One region of the Brevundimonas sp. KH_058 genome, then DNA from elsewhere that is predicted to be linked to it. Evidence: riboswitches for the same ligand, from Rfam matches in the RefSeq annotation. Region 1 holds a riboswitch; the other holds the start of a gene.
The links. A riboswitch is a leader RNA that binds a small molecule or an ion and turns the genes downstream of it on or off. The one in region 1 is predicted to bind cobalamin.
Positions count from the first base shown of each region.

Region 1 (4,312 bases):
CACGCAGCGCGAACCATACGACTGCACCCAGGCCGCCTTGGTGAAAGCAAAGCCCGACAGCTGCTCGCCGAAATACTGGACCATGTCGTTGCGCTCGAACTCGCCGTGGACCAGCACGTCCAGCCCTAGGTCCTCCTGCCACTTCACCGTCCGCGCGGTCTCTTCACGCAGGAACCGGGCATAGGCCGCGTCGTCGATGACGCCCTTGCCGTGGTCGGCCCGCGCCTTGCGGACCTCTGAGGTCTGCGGGAACGAGCCGATGGTGGTGGTCGGATAGGCCGGCAGGTTCAACCGCCGCTGCTGCACCCCGCGCCGGATCTCGAAGCTGGAGCTGCGGTTCGCCAGCGCCGGATCGGCATCGGCCGCCCGCGCCTGAACCCTGGGATCATTGATGCGCGGCGAGGTGCGGCGCGACGCGACCGACGCGGTCGAGGCGTCCAGCTCGGCCTTCACCGCCGCCCGGCCTTCGTTCAGCGCCCGCGCCAGGATCGCCAGTTCGCCAACCTTCTGCACCGCGAACGCCAGCCAGTCCTTGATCTCCGCATCCAGCGCCGCTTCCCGCTCCAGATCGATGGGCGTGTGCAGCAGCGAGCAGGACGGCGCGATCACCACCTGACGCCCGGCGGCCACCAACGGCTCGACCCGGTCCAGCACCGCGTTCAGATCGGCCTTCCACACATTGCGCCCGTCGATGACGCCCAGCGACAGCACCTGATCGGCCCGCGCCGCCGACGCCACCTGCGACAACTGTTCCGGCGCGCGCACCAGATCGATGTGCAGTCCCTGCACCGGCAGCTTCAACGCCGTCTCCAGATTGTCGCCCAACGCCCCGAAATAGGTTGTCAGCATCACCTTGATCGGCGGCGTCACGTCCGTCAGCACGCGATAGGCGTGGTCATAGGCCGCCTTGGCCTCGTCACTCAGGTCGGTGACCAGGCAGGGCTCGTCCAACTGCACCCAGGTCGCCCCCGCCCGCGCCAGCGAGCGCAGCACCTCGGCATAGACCGGCAACAGGCGCGGCAGCAGGCTCAGCACATCGAAGGCCTCGCCCCGCGTCTTGCCCAGCAACAGATAGGACACTGGCCCCAGCAGCACCGGCCGGGTCTCGATCCCCTGCGCCCTGGCTTCCAGATATTCGTCCAGCGCCTTGGTCGACCCCAGGCGGAATGTCTGGTCCGCCGTGAACTCGGGCGCCAGATAATGGTAGTTGGTGTCGAACCACTTGGTCATCTCCATGGCGGGCACGCCTTCGCCGCCGCCATGAACGTGACCGTGCTCGCAGACTTGGGCGTCGCCGCGCGACCCGCGCGCCATGGCGAAATAGGTCGCCAGGTCGACGCTTTCGCCGCTCCAGCCATAGGCCGCAGGCACGGCCCCGACCATGGCCGTCAGATCCAGCACCTGGTCATACAGAGAGAAGTCGTTGGACGGCACGATGTCGGCCCCCAGGTCGCGTTGCCGCGCCCAGGTCAGGCCGCGCAGCTCGGCGGCGGTGGAGAGCAGCGTCTCCGCATCGATCTTTCCCGCCCAATGCGCCTCAAGCGCAGTCTTCAGCTCCCTCTTGGGGCCAATGCGGGGAAAGCCGAGGGTGGCGACCTGTACGGTGTGGCGGGTCATGACATTCGAAACCTGTGTTGTGGCCAGGTTTCGGACAGGGTCGCGCGGACGCCGACGCGGACGCAATGGGTCCGGCGGCGCGCATGCGGCCTGACCGGGCACCCCGCCGGAGGACGTTATCTGTCGGGGCAGGTCTCCTGGCTCACGGGTCGACGCCTCGGGCCCTGCCTTCCCGGCGCGAACGCCAGTGACACGAGATGGACCCTCGACTCGCCGCTTACAGTTGCGGGGGCAGCGCCGGTTTCACACCGGCTTCCCTCTTAGCTCCACGCACCCCGAGGAGCGCGTGCAGACCACGACCCCGTCACATGGCATCAACCAAGCGCGACCGTCAATAGACATAAGGATATGCTTATATGTTTATGGGATTGGCGCTGTTAACCGCTTGCCCCAGGAAACACCCCGAACTGACATATTCTAACCACAAGGCGTGACTGATCCGCCACACGACAGTTTCAAGACATTTATGTAACGGCGGTTTATTGCTCAGCTTCGACACATCCTGATAGCAGCCGCCCTCCCTGGACCCCCATCCGGGCACAGACTGCTAAGGACAAAAGAAAATGAAGACGATCCTCCTCGCCTCGGCCGCCGCCGCCGCTCTGTTCGCCGCTCCGGCCTTCGCTCAAGACGCCATCGGTTCGGTCGGCGTCGCCTACAACCATTCCAAGATCGAAGTCCCCGGCGCTGACGCCGACCTGGACGGCGCCACAATCGCCGGCACCGTCGCCACCCCCGCCTTTGGCGACTGGACCGCGACCTTCAACGCCGCCGGAACCTATTCGGACAACGACTTCGGCGACGAGACCACCCTGTCGGGCGCCGTCCACCTGACCAAGGCCATCCAAGACATGCGTTTCGGCGGTTTCGTCGGCGCTGAAGAAATCGCCGGTGGCGACACGCTGATGACCTTCGGCGCCGAAGGCCAGAAGTACTTCCAGCAAGCCACGCTGACCGGCGTCGTGTCGTACGGCACCGTCGATGACGCGGACCTGTGGACCGTTGGTGGTGAAGCCGCCTTCTACGCCACGCCCGCCCTGCGTCTGGCCGCTCGCGCCTCCTATTCGGACGTGGACTTCGCTGGCGTCAGCACCGACGGCTGGTCGGCCGGCGTCGGCGCCGAATACGCCTTCGCTGCAACGCCCTACAGCGTCTTCGCCGGCTATGACCGCGCCGAGCTGGAAGACGCAGACCTGACGATCGACTCCTTCGAAGTCGGCATTCGCTACAACTTCGGCGGCGATCTGCAATCGCGCGACCGCGCCGGCGCCACCCTGGGCCGCAACCTGGGCAGCGTCACCAAGCTGTTCGGCCTGCGTTGATCCTCGACGCCTGATCCAAGACGAAGAGCCCCGGCGGAGCGATCCGCCGGGGCTTTTTCTTGGCTTACGCCACGCACGAAAAAGACCCCCGGGGTTCCACGACCGGGGGCCTTTCCTCTCGCGGCGGAGAAACGGGTCTTAGCGCCCGATCTGCAGGGTTCCCGATCCGACGACCGAACGGGACACTGATCCTGTGGCCGAGGCGACGCGGACGCTACCCGATCCTGCGATGGCGACATCCAGATCACGTGTCGCGCCGCCGTAGCGGACATCGCCCGAGCCGCCGATGGCGACCGACAGCTTGTCCATCCGGCCCTGACGCACGTTCACCCCGCCCGAGCCGCCGATCGACAGCTCGCCCCGGCCGTTGACGCTGGCCACGTCCACATTGCCCGATCCGCCCACAGCCGCCTTCAGGCTGCCGGTCGATCCAGCGGCGATGGAGCCTGAGCCGCCGACGCTGGCATCCAGCGAACGCGACGTGCCCGCGCGGATCGACCCCGACCCGCCAAGGCCCAGTTCCAGATCGCCGTCCACATTGGCGACGTTCCAGTTGCCGCATCCGCCGTTGTCCAGTTCGACCGACCGCGCACCACGTCCGACCGAGCCGAACACGGCGCCGCTGGCGCTGACATCGACGGTGCGGGGCGTGCGCACCACGATCAGCGGCGCGTCTTCCAGACGGATCCGTCCCAGGTCGCGCACCTCGACCGTCGCCCCCTGCCCCGGCTGAGCGGCGTCGGACCGTCCCGAGTTGCAGCTGCGGATGCCGTCGCTGCTTCCGAACATACCATTGCGACGAAGGCCGCCGTCGATCTTCACGTCGCGGCCTTCGCGGCGCACCTGGATCGCCGGTAGACGCGTCTGGCCCTGCGTGACCTCCACGCCGATGTCCTGGCGGTCCTCTACGATGACGACGACGCGCGCGACGGCGTTGCGGATTTCGACCTCGGCGGCCGAGGCGGGCGCGGCGACCAGTCCCGCCAGTGTGGCGACAGCGGCGGCAGCGATCAGTGCGGTCTTCATGTGCGGCTTCCCTTTCCCGAATGTGAGGGGAAGGTGCGCGCCGCCCGCGCCCAAGTCATTTTAACTCGGGGTCATGAACTCGAATTAACGCACGGCGCCAATGACGCCCGCCCCATCCGCCACCCCGACCTCGGGTTCGAAATCGCGTTCGAAGTTTGCGATCTTGCTCTTCATCGCCCCCGCCTTCTTCAGCGCCAGCGACGCGGCCCAGCGCGCGGCCAGCTCCGGCGTCGTCATGCCATCGGTGAAGCGCGGACGGCCGCCCCGGCTGCGGATCACCGCATTGGTGAACAGCGCGCCATTCCTGAACCGCGACGGCCAGGTCTGGAAATCCATCGACAGGCTGA
Region 1 covers NZ_CM174469.1:2,594,736-2,599,047, reverse strand. The annotation lists gene metE (5-methyltetrahydropteroyltriglutamate--homocysteine S-methyltransferase) at 1-1,617, opposite strand, end outside; cobalamin riboswitch at 1,728-1,930, opposite strand; gene AC3ISA_RS12770 (hypothetical protein) at 2,181-2,939, shown strand; gene AC3ISA_RS12765 (GIN domain-containing protein) at 3,078-3,965, opposite strand; gene AC3ISA_RS12760 (transcriptional regulator) at 4,050-4,312, opposite strand, start outside.

Region 2 (4,312 bases), 1.5 Mb from region 1:
GCCGAACCGGCGTGTTCCGGCACGCGCAACAGGCGGGCGCCCGTCGTGCGGTCCTCGGCGTCGGTCCAGGCATAGGCCAGCGTCAGGTCGAAACCGGCGCCAAGCAGGGCGCGGCCTTCCAGCTCGAACCCGTCCGAACGGGTCTTGGCGACGTTGATGTAACGGCCGGCCGTATAGGTGATCTGGTCCTCGACGTTCAGGCGATACAGGGTCGCGCGGCCATCGAACCGGCCGTCGGCCGAGGCCCAGCCCAGGGCGATCTCGACGCTGTCGGCCGTTTCCGGCTTCAGTTCGGGATAGGGCAGCGGTGCGAAGCAGAAGTCGCACACCGCCTGGCTGACGGTCGGCGACTTGAAGCCGGTGCCGTATGCGCCCGACAGGATGAAACCACCGGCCAGATCATAGGCGGCCGAAACCCGGCCCGTCGTCTTGGAGCCGAAGTCGTCGGTGTCGTCGTAACGTAGGCCGCCGGTCAGGTTCAGCGCCCCGACATCGTATTTGGCCACGCCGAAAACCGAGGTGATCGCCAGTTCGCGCGACCGGCCCGACGACAGGTCGGCCGAGGCCTCGTTGCGCTCAACGCCGAATGCATAGTCCACGTCCTGCGCCTTGCCGTCCGCCTGCCAGCGATAGGCCTGGCGGTCGCCGGTGAAGGTCGAGCCGAAGCCGCCGCTTACCGAGCTGCGGTCGATGTCCGACGCCGAGACGCTGAACTGATGGTTCAGGCCGAACGCGTTGGCGGTCACCCGGCCAAAGCCCGACCATTGCTCGCTTTCCTGGGTGTCGTCGGTGTCGGCCAGCGAGAAGGTCGGCGCCGGGAAGCCGTCGATGTCGGCCTTCGACTTGTTCCAGCGCACCGAGCCGTCGATCTTGACCGCATCGGACAGGACGTAACGCCCCTTGGCGCCCAGGGTCGTGCTGCGGAAACCGTCCGTCTCGGGATTGCCGTCGGCCTTATCGGCGGCGGAGATGCCGTCGGTGTCGAAGCGCGAAACATAGGCGCTGAAGGCGTAGGTCTCATTGGCGACGCCGGCCGACAGACGGCCGCGCACGGTGTCGAAACTGCCGGCCTCGGCCTCGGCGCGCACGCCGTCGATCTCCTTCGTCGTGAAGGCAATCACGCCGCCGATGGCGTCGGAGCCCCACAGCGACGACTGCGGGCCGCTGAGCACCTCGATGCGCTCGATGTCGGCCAGCTCGAAACTGGAGAAGTCATAGGCGCCGTTGGGCTCGGCCGCATCGTTGACCGGCGCGCCATCGACCAGGACCAGGGTCTTGCCGGGCGTCGCGCCGCGCATGCGGACCTGGGCGACTCCTCCAAAAGCGCCCGAGCGCGTCACCGACAGACCCGGCACGTCGGCCAGGATGTCGGCGGCGAAGATCGCGCCGCGCTTTTCGATGGTCGCGCCGTCGATGACGCGGGCGCCGGGCGTGTCGGCGACAATGGCCGGGATGCGGGTGGCGGTGACGACGACTTCGTCAAGCTGGGTCGTGTCGTCAGCAAATGCGGGTGCGGCGAAGGCGGCCGCGATCGCGGCCGTCGAGAGAAGAATGGAACGCTTCATTGAGCGAGATCCCCGTTTCCGGTCCCGCGAATGCGCGCGAGAGACCGTTCAAAGCGAGCCGACCCGCCAGACCGAGGGTCTGGACGGCGCAAGGTCGGGTCGCTGCGACGAGATAGTCCCGCGCCTCTGCCTGGTCCCGGACAGCGACGAGCGACGTTGGCGGCCAGGTTTCCTGGCTTGCGGGTCAAAAAACGCCGTCCTCGCCTTCCCAGTTTCCCAGTGGCGCCGAGGTGATCAGACCCCGGACGGACGACGCTCTCGCCGCCTACAGTTGCGGGCACAGCCACGGTGTCTCACCGTGTTCCCTAAACCGCCTGGCGCGGCCTATCGCAGGGGCGACAAGCCTGTGCAAGGGCCGTTCAACGGCCTTGAGCCGCCGGGCGCGATCCGTCACCCTGTCGCCACATGAACGCGCCCGTCACCCACCCGCCCGAAATCGCCGCTTCGCTGGAGGGTGCCACGCCGTTCATGGCGCAATATCTGACGGCCAAGGCGGGTCAGCCGGACGCCATCCTCTTCTTCCGCATGGGCGACTTCTACGAGCTGTTCTTCAAGGACGCCGAGGTCGCGGCCGCCGCCCTGGGCATCGCCCTAACCAAGCGAGGCAAGCACCAGGGCGAGGACATCCCCATGGCCGGGGTGCCGGTCAATTCGATGGAGGGCTACCTCGCCCGCCTGATCCGCATGGGCCACAAGGTCGCCATCTGCGAACAGCTGGAAGACCCCGCCGAGGCCAAGAAGCGCGGCGGCAAGGCCGTGGTCCATCGCGGCGTGGTCCGGGTGGTGACGGCCGGCACCCTGACCGAGGATTCGCTGCTGGACGCGCGCGGCGCCAATCGCCTGGCGGCGGTCGCGGTGCGCAAGGGCCGGGCGGCGGTCGCCGTGGTCGAACTGTCGTCCGGCGCCGTCGATTCCGTCGCCTGTTCTATCGAAGACCTGGGCGCGGCCCTCGCCGCCTTCCGACCGTCCGAGGTTCTGGTGACCGACCTGATGTATTCGGACGAGGCCACGCGAGATGCGCTGGATGGTTCGGGCGGCGTGGTCCAGGCGCTGGCCAGCGCCATCGCCGAGCCGCAGGCCGCACGCGTGCGGGTCGAACGGCTTTACGGCGTCTCCGCGCTGGACGGCTTCGGCGCCTTCGAGGAGGCCGAGGTCTCGGCGCTGGGCCTGATCGCCGCCTATCTGGAGACGACCCAGGCCGGCAAGGTTCCCGCCCTGGCCCCGCCGCGCCGTCTGGGCGAGAGCGGCTTTCTCGCCATCGACCCGGCGACGCGAACCAGTCTGGAGATCGACCGCACCCAGCGCGGCGAGCGCGAGGGCTCGCTGCTCGCCTGCATCGACCGCACCGTCACCTCGGGCGGGGCGCGGGCTTTGGCCGAACGGATCGCTCGCCCCCTGCGCGATCCGCTCGCGATCAACGAACAGCTCGACGCCGTCGAATGGCTGCTGGAGCGGCGCGAGCTCAGGCGCGACCTGCGCGAGGCGCTGAAGGCGTCGTCGGACATCGCCCGCGCCGTCGGGCGGCTGGCCCTGGGTCGGGGCGGCCCGCGCGACCTGGCGGCCGTGCGCATCGGCCTGTCGATCGCGGAGGGCGTCGCCGGCCTGTTTGTCGGCCAGTCGGGGGGCCAGCTCGATCCCCTGACCGGCCAGCCGCGTCGCATCGCCTCGGCGCTCGACCGGCTGACCCTGTCTGCCGACGTGTCGCGGCTGAAGGCCGATCTGATCGACGGCCTCGTGGACGAGCCCTCGCACCTGGCGCGCGACGGCGGCTATGTGCGCCCCGACTATCGCCCCGAACTGGACGCCGCCCGCACCCTGCGCGACGACAGCCGCCGCGTCGTCGCCGATCTGGAAGCGCGCGCCGTCGCCGAATCCGGCGTGCCCTTCAAGGTCAAGCACAACGCCGTCCTCGGCTATTTCCTGGAAACCTCGGCCAAGGCGGCGGAGCCCCTGTTCCGCGCCGGTCCCGACAGCCCTTTCATCCACCGTCAGACCCTGGCGAACCAGGTCCGGTTCACCACGGTCGAACTGTCCGAACTGGACGCCAGGATCAGCCAGGCCGGTCACCGCGCCCTGGCCATAGAAGGCGAGACCTTCGAGGGCTGGCGCCGCGAGGCCGCCCGCCTGGCCCAGCCGCTGCAGGCGGTGGCAGAGGCTTTAGCCGAACTGGACGCCCATGCCGCCTTGTCCGAATGGGCGCAGGAGGTCGGCGCGACCCGGCCCGTGGTGGACGACACACTGACATTCTGCGTCGAGGCCGGCCGCCACCCCGTCGTCGAGGCGGCGGTCAAGGCGCAAGGATCGCCCTACACACCCAACAACGCCCGGCTGGACGGATCGGGACAGGACGGATCGCGCCTCGCCATCGTCACCGGCCCGAACATGGCCGGTAAGTCCACCTTCCTGCGCCAGAACGCCCTGCTGGTCATCCTCGCCCAGGCCGGCGCCTTCGTGCCCGCCCGGTCGATGCGGCTGGGCGTCGTGGATCGGCTGTTCAGTCGCGTCGGCGCCGGCGACGACCTGGCGCGCGGCCGCTCCACCTTCATGATGGAGATGGTCGAGACCGCCGCCATCCTGACCCAGGCGACGCACAAGAGCTTCGTCGTTCTGGACGAGATCGGGCGCGGCACCGCCACCTATGACGGCCTGGCCATCGCCTGGGCCACGGCCGAGGCCCTGCACGAGACCAACCGCGCCCGCACCCTGTTCGCCACCCATTATCATGAACTGGCCCAGCTGGAGACGCG
Region 2 covers NZ_CM174469.1:1,058,398-1,062,709, forward strand. The annotation lists gene AC3ISA_RS05070 (TonB-dependent receptor plug domain-containing protein) at 1-1,565, opposite strand, end outside; cobalamin riboswitch at 1,711-1,894, opposite strand; gene mutS (DNA mismatch repair protein MutS) at 1,971-4,312, shown strand, end outside.
Region 2: another riboswitch for cobalamin. It lies ahead of AC3ISA_RS05070 (TonB-dependent receptor plug domain-containing protein); the one in region 1 lies ahead of metE (5-methyltetrahydropteroyltriglutamate--homocysteine S-methyltransferase).